One region of the Acetobacterium wieringae genome, then DNA from elsewhere that is predicted to be linked to it. Evidence: a T-box and tRNA genes for the amino acid it is inferred to sense, from the RefSeq annotation. Region 1 holds a T-box; the other holds one or more tRNA genes.
The links. A T-box is a leader RNA that pairs with one kind of tRNA and senses whether it is charged. The one in region 1 lies ahead of alaS (alanine--tRNA ligase), so its partner is inferred to be a tRNA-Ala.
Positions count from the first base shown of each region.

Region 1 (9,282 bases):
AAAAGAAGTAGAATATATGATCGTAATCGGTGGATACCACAGTTCGAACACCCAAAAATTGGTGGATATCTGTAAATCCCATTGCGAAAAAACTTGTCACATAGAAACCATCCGGGATTTAGATCTCTCTGAGGTAATGAAATACCAAAAAATTGGTATTACGGCAGGAGCGTCAACACCGGATTGGATCGTTAAGGAGGTATTGGAAGGTATGGAAGAGCAAAACAAAATTGCTGAGGAAAACGTGGTCGTAGAAGTGGCGACTGAAGAACAGCCACCTGTTGTAGTTGAGGAAGTGGTGGAAACCATTGAAAAAGACGAGTATGATGATGCTAATTTCGATTTCGCTGCTGAAATTGAAGAATCATTAAAAACAATTCGTCGGGGTGCTGAAATCGAAGGTGAAGTTATCCACATTGCCGAAGATGAAGTAATCTTAAACATTGGCTACAAAGCAGATGGTATCATCAAAAAGAATGATTTCACATGGAGAAGCGATGAGGTATTATCTGAACTTGTACAATTAGGAGACAAGGTTTGGTGTATCGTAACGGATTTAAATGAGGGTTCAGGAAATGTAAAACTTTCAAAAATCAAATATGATAACCGTCTCGTACAGAAACAGTTAAGTGACGCCTTTGATAATAAAACGATCTTAGAAGGAACAATCAAAGATATTTCTGGAAATGGTTTAATTGTTGATATCGGATTTACCGATATTTATATGCCAGCTTCACAATATCATGTTCGTTACGTTAAAGATTTGAACACCCTGATCGGCGAAAAAGTTAAAGGGATCATCATTGATTACAATCCTAAACGACGTCGTGCGATTCTTTCTCAAAAAATTATTCTGGAAAAAGATATGAAAGAACGTCGGGAACAAGTCAAAGAAATGAAAGACAAGCGTTTTGACGAATTAAACGTGGATGATGTCGTCAAGGGTGTGGTTAAAACCATTACGAACTTCGGAATCTTTGTCGATCTTGACGGTATCGATGGGTTTGTTCATCGCTCCGATCTGACTTGGGAAAAAATTAATGAGCCGAAAGATATTGTTGAAAAAGGCCAGGAAATTGAAGCCAAGGTAATCGCTAAAAATGATGAAGACAAAAAAATCAAATTAAGCGTTAAAGCATTAATGGATCGTCCCTGGGATGATTTCATTGCTAAATATAATGTTGATGATGAAGTAGAAGTTACCATCACGAACATTTTAGATTTTGGTGCCTTTGCTGAAGTGATTCCAGGTGTTGAAGGTTTAATTCACGTTTCTGAAATCAGCTACAACCGGGTTGAATCGGTTGCTTCAGTTTTAAATACTGGTGATGTCTTAAAAGTAAAAATCATCGGCATTAATCCTGAAAAAGAAAAAATCAGCTTAAGTAAAAAAGCAACTGAAGAAGCGCCTGCACGTCCGGCTCCTACACCACGAAGCAGTAACAGCGGCAATGCCAGCTCAGGTGATCGCGAAAGATCCAGCAACTATGGTGGCGGTGATAGAAATCGTAGACCGCAACAAAACCATAGCAGCAACAATCGGAATAAAACAGTTTATGAAGAAACCGCTAATGTAACTCTTGGGGATTCATTCGGTAACTTATTCGATGGTCTTTTCGGAGATAGCGAAGACGAAAAATAAGAATGCATTAATTAAAAGATCCATGCTCTGGTTTTCCGGAGCTTGGGTCTTTTTTTGAAACTTTTTTTATTTACCTCTTGAAAAATTTAAAATTCGTGCTATAATGACATTAAATCCCGGTGGAATACTCGGAAATAATCCAGGGAGGTGTTGCAATTGAGACTTTCAACAAAAGGACGATATGGTGTGCTTGCCATGGTGGAATTGGCGCTTCAATTTGGAGATGGTCCGGTTTCAATTAAGGAAATCGCCGAAAAGCAAAATTTTTCGGATTCTTACATGGAACAGCTTTTTTCAACCTTAAAAAACGCCGGTCTGGTCAAAAGCATTAGAGGTGCCCGGGGTGGCTATGTGTTAGCTCGGGAGCCTGGTGATATTACTGTTGGCGAAATTATCAGAGCACTTGAAGGTCCGATCGAATTAGCAGAATGTATTGATGGCGGTGGGAAGCTTACCTGTGTCAAATCACCGGAGTGCGTGACCAGAGGGCTTTGGAAAGATATTAGCGACAGTATCAGTAATGTCATTGACAATCGCACATTACAGGACTTATTAAGTAAATAATCAAGAAAGAGGTAATTGTTATGAAACGAATATATTTAGATCATGCCGCAACAACGCCAGTTGATCCAGCCGTTGTTGAAACCATGTTGCCATTTTTTACCGAATATTTCGGAAATCCTTCTTCCGTTTACACCGAAGGCCGGGGCGTTAAAAAAAGCATTGAGGCAGCCCGGCTCCAGATTGCTAAAGCCATCAACGCCGATCCCCGGGAAATTTATTTTACCGGAAGTGGATCAGAAGCCGATAACTGGGCCATTAAAGGCATTGCCATGAAAAATCAGGCTAAGGGAAAACACATTATCACTTCTACCATCGAGCATCATGCGGTGCTTCACACCTGTGAATATCTGGAAAAGCAGGGCTTTGAAGTAACCTATCTGCCGGTTGACGAATATGGCTTGATCTCGTTGGATGATTTACGAAATGCCATCCGCAAAGACACGATTCTGGTGACAATCATGTTTGCCAACAATGAGATCGGAACCATTGAACCGATCAAAGAAATTGGCGAGATTGTCAAGGAAAAAGGAATTATTTTTCACACCGATGCGGTTCAGGCCCTGGGGAATATCCCGGTTGATGTAAAGGATTTAAACGTTGATTTATTGTCGGTATCGGCGCATAAAATATACGGCCCGAAAGGGATCGGTGCTTTATTTATTCGAAAAGGGGTACCCATTGATAATTTAATCCATGGTGGCGCTCAGGAGCGAAAAAAACGGGCTGGGACAGAAAATACCGCCGAAATAGTGGCTTTTGGTAAGGCCGCCGAAATGGCCACGGAACAGCTTGAAGAAAATGCTGCTCATATGAAGAAATTACGAGATTTGCTGATTAAAGGGGTCATGGATAATATCCCGCAGGTTCGTTTAAACGGTCATCCGGAAAAACGGTTGCCCGGAAATGTGAATTTCTGTTTTGATTATATTGAGGGGGAATCGATTCTACTCAGTTTGGATATCATCGGCGTGGCTGGATCCAGTGGGTCGGCCTGTACATCAGGGTCGCTGGATCCATCCCATGTGTTGCTGGCGATTGGCTTACCGGCGGGAGTTGCCCACGGATCACTGCGACTTACGATTGGCAAACACACAACAGCAGAAGATATTAACTATGTAGTTGACAATCTGATCCAGATTATTGAGCGTTTGCGAAAAATGTCCCCAATCAATGCCGATTGTCCGATTGATGATGCGGTTTTTGATAAAGCCGACCACCACCATCATTAAAAATAAACTAAACTATAAATAAGGAGAAAATAAAATGGAATATACAGATGTAGTAATGGAGAATTTTACCTGTCCCAAACACGTGGGTGAGATTGAAGGAGCAAACGGTATTGGTCAGGTTGGCAGCCCTGCTTGTGGTGATATTATGAAAATCTTCCTGAAGATTAACGATGACGGTATCATCGAGGATGCGTCCTTTAAAACCTTTGGCTGCGGGGCTGCAGTAGCCAGTAGTAGCATGGCTACCGATATGATTATCGGTAAGAGTATTGAAGAAGCGGGAAAATTTAAAAACTCGGATGTCGTTGATGCCTTAGGCGGATTGCCTGCTGAAAAAATTCACTGTTCAGTGCTGGCAGCGGAAGCGATTCAGGCTGCGATTGAAGACTATCACAATAAAAAAGCACAACAATAGTCATATAGACGGCAAAGACGCAGTTTCTGTTACTGGAGACTGCGTCTTTCTTTTGAAAATATGGAGGACTTCGCATGAGGAATAATAAACTATTTCAGGTTTCAACGCTGACGGCTTTTAAAAACAAAGGGTATGATGGAATAATCTCGATAAAAAAGATGTTAACCTTTGGCGACACCGGATTTGGCACGTTTGATAAACTCAATGGCGAAATGATTGTTGTCGATGGCGTGGTATATCGTGCGTTAGGAGATTGCTCCATTGAAGTGGCGGGTTTGGCAGACACAACACCTTTTGCAACCCTGGGTGCTTTGGGGAAATGTGAGGGTCAGATATTGGCAATAAACGGCGATATGATTTGTGCGGGTGAAAAGCTTAATCACGCTATTGCCCATCCTGAAAACCCGATATTGGCCAGAATTTCAGGGGAATTTGAGAGTATTGAGATTCATGGAGTGTGGCCCCAGAAAAAGCCCTATGAAGCGCTGGATAGAATTGTCAGTGACCAATCGGTGGTGGTTTTAAAAAACATTAACGGTTGCCTGGTAGGGATTTTTTTGCCCGGCCTCGGCGCAGGGTATAAACGTGGTGGGGTGGCACTTTCATTTTATCTCTGATGATAAAAAAATCGGCGGCCATGTCAATCATTTTAGCGCCAGGCATCTCAATGTAGCCTTTAATGTTAAAGATGAATTGGCGATTATTAAATAGAAGTTGCATTAGAGCGTCCTTTTGTTTACAAAAAAAGAAAAATCGACATTGCCATAAAAAAAATAATAGGGTAAGATAAACAATAATAGGGTAAAATAAACACAATGACAAAAAAGAAAGGAACACAAAATGAAAGCGAACATTTTACTCAATGTGGTGGTTATTTCTCAAAATAATGGCCGACGTCATGGACTGGTCAAGAGTCTGGTGGTGGTGGATCACGTTGTGAAATATCTGGTGATCAATCCCGGCGGTATTCTCTCCAAGGCTCAGTTTTTCAAACCTGAAAATATTGTCGACGTTAATTACAAACGGATGGTGATCGGAAACGAAAAAGACATTATTAAAGTCAACGGCAAAAAAGTGAAAGCGTATCTGGAAGAGGCTTTTCCACTGATGGATTATCAGGTCGTGGATATAAACGGGGAGGCTTTTGGGCACGTGGTCAATGCGACCATTGAAGATGATACATTTGCTATTACTGAATATGAAATTTCCCGAAGTTTTTTTGATGACATCGATCATGGCTTTGCGATCATTCCGGCCGCTGATCTGGTCTATAAGGATCAGGTCTTATATTACGAAAAAGAGATGTTTGATATCGGGTTTAAAAATCAGGGGACAGGCATCGCCAATAAATTGCTGGGGGTTAAATAATGGAAGATTCATCAAACAAAAAGAGATTGTTATTTCTTAACCTTATTGTCGTCGTTTTAATTGCGGCGCTGTGCTTTTTTATCTGGCCAACGCTGGCCGGAATGTTCGCACCCTTCTTTTTTGCGATTGTGTTGGCTTATCTGCTTAATCCACTGGTCAGGATTCTTGAAAATAAAGGGTTAAGCCGGGGCAGTTCGGTATTGATCGTGTTTTTTGCGGTTCTGGCACTGGTGATTGGCGCTTTCATGAGTTTTATTCCCAGTCTGATTACCAATATAGCCAGTATGATCAAGAGCATTCCAAGCTTTGTAACGCAGACGCAGACCTACATAACCAATCTATCGGACTATATTTCAAATTTTACTGGATATGATATTACTCAGTTTTTCAATCTGGAGCAAGTGTTGGGAAATGTCCTGCAGGGATTTGCAACAGCACTTCAGGGGATTTCGAATGCGCTGATTCAGAACAGTGGGCAGCTGATGAACATTATCATTGTTCCACTGGTGACCATTTTTCTGATGATCGATAAAGAATTCTTTATTAAGGGGATTATGTATCTGGTTCCACTACAGTATCGTAATAGTATGCTAAAAATGTGTTGTGATATTGATCTGGTCATTGGCGGTTTTATCAAGGGACAGGGTTTGACTTCGCTGATCGCTGGGATTGCCACCGGGATTGGAGCTTTTTTTCTGGGACTCCCCTATGCCAGTATTATCGGCGTAATCGCCGGGGTTACCACGATGGTGCCTTATTTTGGACCAGCGGTGGGTACCATTGTGATTATGCTGCTGGTACTATTCACCAATCCAATGCTGATGATTCCAATGTTGATTGTGATTGGCGTGGTTCAGGTAGTGTGCGGCAATTTTTTGGCACCAGCCCTGATGTCCGGCAATGTGGGGCTTCATCCGGTCTTTATTATTTTCTCAATCTTCTTTTTCGGCGCCATGTTTGGCGGTGTCGGGATGATTATGGCAGTGCCGATAATGGGTACGATTAAGGTAATTGGTGGTTATATTATTTCCTTATTTGCCTCAAAAGACGTCACGGATCTAAAAAAGGATTGACATTTAAATATGGAATTAATATAATCATCCTTACAGGTTAATATTAAAATGCATTGAGAACGAAGGCTCTAAATACAACCATTGCAGAGAGAGAGACGCGGCTGAAAGTCTTTTATCGTTGGTTTAGGGTTGCCCCGTTTGAGCAGCTGAAGAAGAAAGTCGTAATCCCATATTCGATCAGTATTTTCAGTCGGGAAACCGTTATTTAATAAAGTGAGTTGCCAATGATTTTGCAGCTAATTTGGGTGGTACCGCGGATTAAACCGTCCCTTGCAGACTTGCAGGGGATTTTTTTGTTTTTACAAACACCGGAAGGCATTAAAAGCTTTTAAATTAGAAAATCAAAATTTGAATAGGAGAAAAAATGAAACCATTAGGATTAAATGAAATTAGAGAAAAATATCTGGCATTTTTTGAAGAAAAGGGGCATCTGCGGTTAAACAGTTTTCCGTTAGTGCCCATTAATGACAAGAGCCTGTTACTGATCAACTCGGGGATGGCACCGCTGAAACCCTATTTTACCGGCGACGAAATTCCGCCTCGTAATCGGGTTACCACCTGTCAGAAGTGTATTCGTACCCCGGATATTGAAAATGTCGGAAAAACGGCAAGACATGGTACTTTTTTTGAAATGCTGGGAAACTTTTCTTTCGGCGATTATTTTAAAAAAGAAGCGATTCCCTGGGCTTGGGAATTTTGCACCAAGGTGATGGAAATACCGGAAGATAAGATCTGGATTACTATTTATTTGGATGATGATGAAGCCTTTAAAATCTGGAATGAGGACGTCGGTATTCCCAAAGATAAGATTGTCCGGATGGGAAAAGAGGATAATTTCTGGGAGCATGGTTTAGGACCCTGTGGTCCCTGTTCCGAGCTTTATTTTGATCGTGGCGAAGAATTTGGCTGTGACAGTCCCACCTGTGGGGTTGGCTGTGATTGCGACCGCTATGTTGAGTTCTGGAACCTGGTCTTCACCCAGTTTGATAAAGATGAAGCGGGCAACTATAATCCCTTGCCTAAACCCAATATTGATACCGGGATGGGGTTGGAACGTTTGGCCGTCGTGATGCAGGGGGTCGGAACGATTTTTGAAATAGATACGGTTGGCCATGTGCTCAACTATATCTGTAAAAAAGCTGGAGTAACCTATGGCGATGACCCACAGGATGATATTTCCATCCGGGTTATCACCGATCATATCCGCAGTGTCACCTTTATGATTGCTGATGGCGTCATGCCGGGAAATGAAGGCCGTGGCTATGTCTTGCGGCGACTGCTTCGCCGGGCTGTGCGACACGGAAAATTATTGGGAATCAAGGATCTTTTCCTTTATGATGTAGCCAAAGAAGCCATCCGGGTTTCAGAAGGTGCTTATCCCGAACTCAAAGAAAAGCAGGATTTTATTCAAAAACTGATTCGTATTGAAGAAGAACGGTTTAAAGAAACCATCGATCAGGGTCTGGCATTGCTCAATAAAGAACTGGATAAAATTATTGAAATGGAAGAAACCGTCTTCCCCGGCGGTGGCGCCTTTAAACTTTACGATACCTATGGTTTTCCCTATGATCTGACGAAAGAAATTGTTGAAGAACGGGGCCTGACGATTATCGCCGAAGAATTTGAAAAAGAAATGCAGGCCCAGCGGGAACGGGCTCGACAGGATCGTCTCAATAGCGATTTAGCAGTGTGGGCCGATGATCCCTTTAATCCTCTGGGGCCGGATGCAGTCAATACCTTTGTGGGCTATGACAACCTGGAAACGGAAGGGTCTATCATCGGGCTTTATGTCAATGAAACCCTGGTGGAAGAAGCCAAAGCCGGCGATGAGGTGCTCGTCCTTCTGGATCAGACTTCGTTTTATGCTGAGAGCGGGGGTCAAACCGGTGATCGCGGCGTTATTCAAAAAGGTGATGGCTTGATCGAAATCCGGGATTGCAAAAAAGGCAGTCTGAGCCGACATATTCATTCGGGTATCGTTAAGTCAGGAACCTTTAAGGTCGGCGAAAGTGTGATGACTGAAGTGAACAAAGATTTGCGCGATGCGGTCCAACGGAACCATACCTCAACCCATTTGCTGCAAAAAGCCCTGAAACAGGTGTTAGGTGACCATGTCGAACAGGCCGGATCATTTGTCTCGCCGGATCGGTTACGTTTTGACTTCAACCATTTCCAGGCGATGACCCGGGATGAGAAACGTCAGGTTGAGGATATTGTCAATGCAGCGATCCTGGCTGCCTATGATGTGTCTATTTTTGAAACCAATATCGATAAGGCCAAAGAACTGGGAGCAACAGCTCTATTTGGGGAGAAATACGGCGAAATCGTCCGGGTAGTTAAAGTTGGCGACTTCAGCACCGAGCTTTGTGGCGGCTGTCATATCAGTAATTCAGCCAAGGTGGGGATGTTTAAGATCATCAGCGAAGGCGGCGTTGCTGCCGGTGTCCGTCGGATTGAAGCCGCAACCGGTTTTAATGCCTGGCATCTGGTCGAAAAAATGGATGATACGCTCATTGAGGTCTCCAATCTGATGAAAACAAATCCCGATCAATTACTTGAAAAGGTAACAGAATTGACGGAAATCAACAAACAGAAAGAACGCACCATTGCTGAACTGAAACAGAAATCAGCCGGTAATGCGATTATGGACATCCACCAGAAAATGATCGTCATCAGTGGCGTTCAGGTTACCATCGCGGAAGTAGAAAAAATGCCGATGGAAGAGCTGCGAACGATCGGCGACTTACTCAAAGACCGGATGGGTTCTGGGGTGGTGCTGTTAGGCAGTGCTCTGGATGGCAAGGTTAATTTTGTGGCAACAGCAACTCCGGATATTGTCAAACGCGGCTTCCATGCCGGCAAAGTCATTAAAGAAGTGGCGGCAGTAGCTGGCGGAGGTGGTGGCGGACGTCCGGATATGGCGCAAGCTGGGGGGAAACTTCCAGAAAAACTGGCAGAATCCCTGGCAAAGGGAGAGACATGCATTCGCGA
Region 1 covers NZ_CP097897.1:2,837,716-2,846,997, reverse strand. Annotated here, with positions in the region: partial or broken gene ispH (4-hydroxy-3-methylbut-2-enyl diphosphate reductase) at 1-154, shown strand, start outside; gene CHL1_RS13985 (30S ribosomal protein S1) at 137-1,642, shown strand; gene CHL1_RS13980 (RrF2 family transcriptional regulator) at 1,799-2,206, shown strand; gene nifS (cysteine desulfurase NifS) at 2,227-3,435, shown strand; gene CHL1_RS13970 (iron-sulfur cluster assembly scaffold protein) at 3,470-3,850, shown strand; gene CHL1_RS13965 (acetolactate decarboxylase) at 3,925-4,467, shown strand; gene CHL1_RS18560 (acetolactate decarboxylase) at 4,436-4,561, shown strand; gene CHL1_RS13960 (PRC-barrel domain-containing protein) at 4,691-5,218, shown strand; gene CHL1_RS13955 (AI-2E family transporter) at 5,218-6,291, shown strand; T-box leader at 6,336-6,565, shown strand; gene alaS (alanine--tRNA ligase) at 6,656-9,282, shown strand, end outside.

Region 2 (9,282 bases), 1.8 Mb from region 1:
GGCTTGACGAACTGCGCCAGCGTCTCCAGAAATGAAGATCATTGATTCATTCGAGAATTTAGTACCGCCATTATCAGGTGAAGCATAACCACAAAGTTCTACGTTAGCAGCTTTTAAAGCAGCATCTGACATTAATACGCCGATACCAGCTGGAGCACCAACAATAATTGCGAAGGCTTTTCCGATTGGAGCACCTAAAGTCATATTACAAGCGAAGCTTGCACGGGCTGTATACTGGAATTCCAGATGTCCGGCAGCATTTGCATATACATCTCCGAAGGTTCTGTTTAAGTCGTTAAGAGCAACTTCAACAGCACGTTTTGCATCAGATACATCTTCTGCACCAAAGATAATTAAAGAACCATGACCTGCACCACCTTCAGTGTCTCTTGCCAATTCACAAGAAACAACTTCGCAATTAGTCGCTTTTACAGCTTCGTCAGCAGCGAAGATCTGAGGACCAGCACCAGTTCTGGCGGAAAGAATACCGATTGATCTGTATTTAGGATCAATTTTCATTGCTTCATGTAAAGTTCTGTCCACGTTTGCAATAACAAAACCAATTGTGTTTCCTACTGCAGTACCAACAAACTCAGTTAATCCGCAAACACCGGTTGCAGCGGCAACTGTGCCTGTTTCTTCAACTTCACTCATTTTCTTCATAACTTCTTCCATCAATTTGTTCATTAAATCATCTTTCATTAATTTACACCTCCGTAATTATAAAATATTATAGACTTGGTAAAATTTTCTCCACATCACCGTGTGGTCTTGGGATTACGTGTACTGAAACAACTTGTCCAACTTTGTCAGCTGCCGCAGCACCTGCATCAACTGCAGCTTTAACAGCTCCAACATCACCACGAACCATAACAGTTACTAACCCAGAACCGATTTTTTCGTAGCCTACTAATGATACGTTAGCTGATTTAACCATTGCATCAGCAGCTTCAATTACTGCCACCAGACCTTTGGTTTCGATCATGCCTAAAGCTTCGTTTGTCATAAGCTCTATCCTCCTTAATTACAAGATTTTGTTACTGAACTACCTATATTCTAATGCAAAGTCGATGATAATTACTTGTGCTGTTCTTATAAAAATATTCTGGATTTCTGCGATACATCTTGAAAACCTTTTACTGTCGCTGTTTTTTGTATCTGTTCATAAAAATACAGTGGAATATTTTGTCAAACACCTGCACTTTAATGTAATCCGTTCTGTTTTTTTGACATAAAAAGAACAGGTTCACCCTCAGGTTTTCCTGTTCAATATTTTTTACTTATTCTGTTGCTTTTTTTATCAGGATACTTCCCGATGTTTTTCGGCGAATTTTTCATCTTTGGGATGGTTATTCCCTAACTGTTCATCTTCCTCAAGCGCCGTTCCACGTCGCTCTTTCCGATACTCGGTGGGAGTCATCCCGGTGCTCTTTTTAAATACCTTGCTAAAATAATTCGGTTCGTGGTAAGAAAGATCCAGTGCTATATTGATAATTGGAACATCGGTATTTGCCAGCATATCCTTTGCGATTTCAATTTTACGTTCTGTTAAATAGGTTACAAAATTAACCCCAGTTTCCTTTTTAAAGATCTTACTTAAATAGTAGGAACTCATATTGGCATACTCCCCAACCTGATCAAGGGAAATATCCTTGTAACAGTTCCGGTCAATATAGTTAAGAATATCTTCGATATTGTTTTTACGGGTTTCTTTATTATCAAGCATCCGATCAAAAACCTTGTCAATAGTTTTCATGATTTCGATTTTCAGATCATAACGATTTTTATACCCATTGACAAATTGCATATTATTGCTTGAACAAAGAGGACTATTCAGCTCGTAACCGCACATATCCTGGGTCACAATATTAAGTTCCTCCATAAAATGTTTGATTTCTGCCTGTACCGACATAATATCATAGGTATGGTAATCATAAATCATGTCCAGATAACTGATCAGGGCCGTTCTGGCATCACTGTATTTTTTCTGGATAATAGCAAAAATAACTTCATTCATTTTTTCATCAAAACGTTCTTTGGCGTTATTCTTTAATGAAGCAATGCTCTGATTTATGGAATCCATCAGTTGTTGGGGGCGAATCGGCTTTAACAGAAAATCATCGACCCGAGCCTTGATGGCCTGATGCGCAAAATCAAATTCATTAAATGCCGTTATCAAAATGACCTTCTTTTCATGGTCTTCCTTTTTTATCGTTTTTAATACATCAATACCATTAATTTCCGGAATGTTAATATCCAACAGGATAATATCCGGATTTAAACGACGGATTTCTTCAATTGCCACCAATCCTGAAGATGCTTCGCCAATAACTTCAATATTTTCGCCGTGTTGACTAAGAATGAGTTTAATCGCTTCAATTTCTAAATGCTCGTCCTCAACAATAAACAGTTTATACATGATTATAATCCCCTCCCCGTTAGAGATTTACGAGGTATCTTAATAGTGATTTCAGTGCCCTTTTCCAGTTCACTTTTTATTTCAACCCCATAATCAACGCCATAGTAATACATCAGTCGTTTATTTGCATTATTAATCCCGATTCCGGTGTTCTTTTCCCGTCCATCCGCTTCATAGGTTCCGTCCAAAATTTTATGGATGCGATCATCCGGAATCCCTTTACCATCATCCACAATCTTTAAAATGGCGATTTCTTTAAGGATATCCGCTGTTATTCGAACTTCGCCACCCTTGGCATTGGGTTCAATCGCATGAATAATGGCATTTTCTACAAATGGTTGAACAGTCATAAACGGACATAAGATATCTTCCGCCATTTCATCCACTTTCACTAAGTAATTCAGACGATTACCCAGACGCATTTTCTGAATTGACAGATAGTTTTGCACATGCTCCATCTCTTCTTTAAGCGTGACGACATTATTTTTTTCCTTTTTTAGAGTGTATCGCATCATATCGGAAAACGCATAAATCATTTCCTGAGTTTTATCTGCACCTTCCAGCAGGGCCAGACGACCAATGGTATTTAAAACATTAAACAGAAAATGCGGATTAATTTGTGCCTGTAAGGCTTTTAAATCGGCTTCTTTTAGGGAAGCTTCAACCTCACTGCGTAATTTAACCTCTTCCATTAATTCCAGGTTTTTATTATGCAATTCCTCCTGGATAATGTGAATCATCTGTTTCTCAACCAAATAATTGGCAATGGTGTACAGCAGATCTGCCGCTGCTCTTACCTGAGTTAATGTCGTTTTTAAGGTTTTGTCATACAAATCTAAAATTTCAGGGTTTTTTGAAAAATCAGTTAATTCATGGCTGGTACCAAAAGGCAGACGCTTCATTTCTTCTTCATCAATTTTTACCTGGCCGGCCATAATTGCACCCAGATAATTTCCCTTTACCATGATGGGTACGGCAAGATCTACCAGTCCACCATGACAAATGTAAATCGATGGTTTTCCCGATCGTGCCGATTCAATACCGCCATGGGCATCCGACTGAAAACAGCACTCCCGGTTACTACTTTCTTTTCTGACACAGGTACAGTATTCTGAAAAATTACTGTATTCCGTAATCGGATTACCCTTGTAATCAACTGTTACAGCGGCGAGTCCGGTGGCATCTGAAAAAGAATCCTGAATTCTTTGTAGCACCTCTACGTCAATAATGTCAGTAATCTTAAGTAAGACTCTCATAAAACAACCCCTTTAGACAATAATCCCATAATTTTCATTTTACATCGATTTCCACTGAGTAATATTATAACACATACAGGAAATTTTTGGCATTTTTTTTACTGTTTTAGAATATTTTGCTTTGTATCAGCATTATCTTGCTTCGTATTTTATTATTTATTGTTGTTTTAGGTAAATCAGATATTTTCTTGACCCCAGCCATTTCAACCACTCCGAATTTTATCGGTTGTAATCAAAAACTTAATTTTACTTCGACTAACATCTTATAACCAGTACTTTTCCACCAACTTTATCCACAGATAAAATATAAGTGAGATTTTATCATATTCTTTTAAAAAACACTTGCATTTCGGTGTCAACTCCAGTATACTATACAAGTGTCCAAAAGTTATAAAGTTTTGGGGGTGTGGCGCAGCTGGGAGCGCGTCTGACTGGCAGTCAGAAGGCCAGGGGTTCGAGTCCCCTCATCTCCACCAATAAGAATTGCATTAGAGAGCCGTTTATGGTTCTCTTTTTTTATGCCTGCGGGTGGAAGATGAAATTGAACACTCGTATCACCATACCATTAGAATTTTGCCCTTCCAAAACTTAAAATAATCTCTCCTCACAGAGATTTCTTTTCTCTTCATCGATGATATCTGTTAAAATAAGCTTAAAAATTGTCATTGAAATAAAGGAGCCCTATGAAAACACTGCATTCGGTAATTCAGACACTCAATCCTTATGCTGCTTATGAAAAAACACAATCCACACGATTAAGGAAAACCTTGATGTGCGATAATGTCAAGCGCTTAAAAATTATTGGGATCATCGGTTCATCTGTCAATTTATTATTGTTAGTGCTCTATTATTTAGACCGTGGTTTTAGCGGGTTAACAACCATCGAGGCGACTTTGCGAATCTGCTGGATTCTGGCCAGTATTATTTATATCATCGGCGTTGGAAGCCCCCATTCTCCTGAGGCCATAAAGAAAAGACAGTTCATCTTTTTTTATGGCGCCACCGGACTCTGTCTGCTCTTTGCCAGTTTAATCACCGCCGTTTTATCAGTCGAACAAGGCTCCACCTTTCTCTATCTGATTAATATTTTACTGATTGGCAGCTTTTTATACCTCTCCTTGCCGGAAATGATTTGTATCATCGCACCCAGTTTCCTGGTTCTGGTACTATCCATTTTGTTTACCCCTGGTTCTATCCTGTTGGTTCAGGGAAACTTTGTCAATGTGATTGCCAGCACCGCTTTTGCCGTTGTCATTGCCCAGACAATCCTAACTTCAAAACTGACACAGCTCGCCAGTACTCAGACCATCCTGGATCAGAAAAAAGAACTGGAATATCTCATCAACCTGGATGGTCTGACCCGAATTCCCAACCGCCGGAAGCTGGAAAGTTACTATTCAGATCATCCCCACACCTCGTTTGCCCTGCTGATGGTCGATATTGATTATTTTAAAAACTATAATGACACCTATGGCCATCTACAGGGAGATCAATGCCTGATACAGGTCGCCCAGTGTCTGTCGCACTATCCATTCGAGGGGCTGACCACCCGTTATGGCGGTGAAGAATTTGTTACCATCATTATACTGGCTGATCTTGAGTGCATAACACCGCTGGTCGAAGCGATCCGCCAATCAATTCAAGACCTGCAAATCAGGCATGAAGCCTCTCCCTTTGGGGTTGTTACTGTAAGCATCGGTTATGTTGTCACTGAAACCCGTCGGGAAAACCACAGCAATGAAACCACTGTTCTAGAAGATTTTATCTTGAAGGCTGATCAAGCTCTATATCAGGCTAAAGAAAACGGTCGTAACCAGATCAAACTGTATCAAGAATAAATTACCACCAAACCAACACTACAAGTTTATCCGTTCACCCCAACACGCTACCAGTTTTTCCAGGGAATAACTGGCATTGGCAGGGCTGGTAGAAGGCAACTTGATGATCTTTTCGCCGGTTTCCCGATAACAATACCGGTTATACAATTCATAAGCCTTGCCGCCGTTGGCATAAATCGTTTTGATGGCGGACTGGTCCAATAATGCCCGGATATCATTTGGCACCACATTTCTGATTGAGCTGTCGCTTGAGCCATCAATATCACAGGAATAGATTACATCCCATAGTGCAATCTGATTTTCCAGTAACATCCTTTTTTGTTCTTCAATCGTGCCCGGGATCGGCCAGCCAACCAGGGCACTCATAACCTTCCAGAACCGGTTTTGAGGGTGCTGGTAGTAAAAACCGTGTTCCCGTGATTTTGCTGACGGGAAGGTTCCCAGGATCAAACTTTTTGAGTTCTTATTATAAACTGGTTCAAAGGTATGGATCATTTTTTCTATCCTCCAGCAATTTTTTTAAGAAAAAACAGCCGACTATCCCGCAAGATATCGACTGTTCATCAATGATTCTATTTCATTTTTCGCTTCTGGGCTTCCGCCATAATATTCTTCAGGGTCAGCAGCAGCGGATTACTCTGGCTGTTGCTAAGGGCATCCTTGGAATAGGTCAGCCCGGTCATCGAGTTGGCTTCACAGATGTAATACGTGTCGTTTTCGCCAAACAGAAAATCAATGCTGCCAAAGTAAATATCCAGCACTGCGGCTGCCTGCTCGGCAATTTCCACCACCGCTGCCGGTGGCGTAATAAACTGCAGATCGCCACCCTGGGACAGATTGGATTTAAAATTGTCGCCATTATCCCGAATGTAAGCGGTGGAGAATTTTCCACCACTTAGCATAATCCGCATGTCCCGGCCCTTTGAAGCGGCGATACACTCCTGAATCAGGATGTGATCATCAAAATTCATGGCGGCGTAAAGATCCAGAATATTCTCCAGTTCTTTTTCGGTTTTAATCAGTACCACCCCTTTCCCCTTACTGCCATGCATCACCTTGACCACACAGGGCAGTCCCAGTTCGCTGGCAATAAAAGACGGTGATGTTTTGGGGGTCATCAGCACCGTTTTGGGGAATAAGAAGCCCTGATTGGCGGCCCCCAGTTTTTGAAAGGTCAGCAGCTTATCAGCCGTGTTATTCAGACTTTCGGAGCTATTGACACACAGTACATCCAGGGATTCCAACATTTTAACCACCGCCTTGCTGTGGTAATTATTTCCTCCAAAGAAAGCTGACAAGGAAAAGTCCGGAATATCCACTGCTTCACCACCAATAAAACAATGCTGGCTTGCACCCGGTTCACACATCACCTGAACCTCACTGACGTCAACCGTACGAATATTGACACCCATCTTGTCAATCAGCGCAATAATTGTCTGGATTGACGGTTCAGCCAGGGTTTCGTGATTAACTAATAACCAGCCTAACATGTTTTGCCACCTTCCCGCAGACGTTTTTTCCACAGCGGTTCCGGGCGATCCTTGACCTGCTTCATTAAATCAGCAAACATCACCTTAATGTCAAAAGCCACTCCCGGCATCGCATTGGCTTCACATAAATAGAAGGTATCATTTTCGCCAAAGAGAAAATCGACACTGCCCATATTGATTTTAAGCAGCTGGGCCACCTTCTCGGCGGCCTCAATCACTGCGGCCGGTGGGGTGTATTCGACGATATGACCGCCCTTGGCCAGATTCGATCGAAAGCTTTTTTCATTCTGGCGGATAAATGATTTAACAAACTTTCCGTTGGCCAGAATCATTCTAAGATCCCGACCCGAGGAGGCTTTAATACACTCCTGAATAATAATCTGATCACCAATTTCACTGGCGGTACTCATACTAATCAGGTTATCCAGTTCTTTTTCATTGTTAACCAGCACCACCCCTTTGCCCTTACTGCCATGCATCACCTTCATCACCACGGGATAGTCAAACAGTTTGCTGACAAAGGACGCTTCGGTATACTCGGTGACCAATAGGGTTTTAGGGAAGCAGACCGCTTCAATCGACTCGGCGACCAACTGAAAGGTCAGCAGCTTGTCGTCGACATTTTTGATGGCGTCATACGAATTGATGCACAGTACCCCCAGTGATTCCAGCATTCGCAATGCTGCTGCGGTATGATAGTTTTTTTCCGTAAAGAAGGCTGCCACCACATAATCCGGCACCTCCATGATTTCGTCCCCGACATAGAGTTTTCCATCAAAGTCATGGTCACAGACCACATGGATCGTAAGCGGATCAACCACCGTCAGATCGACATGGAGTTCTTCCACCACCTTCATAATTTTCACAATTGAAGGATCTTCCAATTTACCGGGATTTCTTAATAACCAACCTTTCATTTTTACCTCCTTGATTTTTTTGTCTTAGGTATTTGCTAAATTATAAAACATCGAGTGATGGTTGCTCAGTGTACAGTTTCCACAAACAATTTTGTAACGTGTAGGCGAACAGTTCATCGAACTGTCCGCCGTACAGTGTAGAAATTGTTTCGTGCGAAACTGTGCACAGAGCTCACAGTACTTTCGCAATTACCTATTTATTTATCTGAGCTTTTAATTATCTGATGCACTTAAATACAAATGAGCGTATAAACCACCCAGCTTCATCAACTCGGCATGGCTGCCGACCTCCTTAATATCGCCTTCTTTCATAAAAATAATCTTATCGGCATTTTTAATGGTAAAGAGTCGGTGGGCAATAATAAAGGTGGTTCGTCCCTTCATCATCGCTTCCATGGCCTGGGTGATCAGGATTTCGGTTCGGGTATCCACCGACGAGGTCGCCTCATCCAGTATCAGCACCTTGGGATCGGCAATAATTGTCCGGGCAATGGCTAGAAGCTGGCATTCCCCTTCAGACAAGGTGGTAAAATCGCCACCGATCCGGGTCTCATAGCCCAGCGGCAATTTTCTGATAAATTCATCACACTGCGCTTTTTTTGCTGCCGCGATCACATCGTCCCGGGTTGCCCCGCTTTTTCCATAAGCAATGTTTTCTTCGATTGTTCCATCGAACAGCCAGGTATCCTGGAGCACCATCCCAAAAGCAGATCTTAAATTAGGTCGGGTCAGATTTTTAACGTTTTTTCCTTCCAGTAAGATGCTGCCCTGATTAATTTCATAAAAACGCATCAACAGATTGACCAGGGTCGTCTTTCCGGCCCCGCTGGGACCCACCACCGCCAGAATTTCGCCCGGCTCGGCGGTCAACGACACATCATGAAACAGGGTTCGTTCAGGAATATAGCCAAACTCGACATGGTTAAACTCAATCCGGCCGGATGCCGTGGTCACATCCAGTACCTCTGTGCCCAGATCTGGCTGTTCTTCTTCCTGATCAAGAAACTCAAAAATTCGTTCAGCCGCTGCCGCCCCGGCCTGAATAAAGTTCAGGTTATTGGAAATCAGGGCCGTGGGGCTGGCAATATTATTGGCATAGATCAGGAAGGCCTGAATCGTCCCAATGGTCATGGTACCAGTAATAACAAAAATCCCCCCAACCACACAGATACCGATATAGGCCAAGTTATTGATCAGCTTCATCAGCGGTGAGCTAAGGCCTGAATAAAACCGGGAACTCAGGTAGGACTTAAAGAAGCGCTGATTGATCGCATCAAATTTTTCTGACGATTTTGCCTCGTGGTTAAACGATTTGACAATTAAATGACCATCATAGACCTCTTCAATCAGTCCGTTTAAGGC
Region 2 covers NZ_CP097897.1:941,265-950,546, reverse strand. Annotated here, with positions in the region: gene pduB (propanediol utilization microcompartment protein PduB) at 1-702, opposite strand, end outside; gene eutM (ethanolamine utilization microcompartment protein EutM) at 731-1,006, opposite strand; gene CHL1_RS04680 (response regulator transcription factor) at 1,301-2,419, opposite strand; gene CHL1_RS04675 (sensor histidine kinase) at 2,422-3,675, opposite strand; tRNA gene CHL1_RS04670 (tRNA-Ala) at 4,076-4,151, shown strand; gene CHL1_RS04665 (GGDEF domain-containing protein) at 4,359-5,513, shown strand; gene CHL1_RS04660 (DNA-deoxyinosine glycosylase) at 5,532-6,008, opposite strand; gene CHL1_RS04655 (ATP-grasp domain-containing protein) at 6,086-7,003, opposite strand; gene CHL1_RS04650 (ATP-grasp domain-containing protein) at 6,997-7,920, opposite strand; gene CHL1_RS04645 (ABC transporter ATP-binding protein) at 8,134-9,282, opposite strand, start outside.
Region 2: it has a tRNA-Ala gene. The T-box ahead of alaS (alanine--tRNA ligase) is inferred to sense a tRNA for this amino acid. The anticodon was not compared.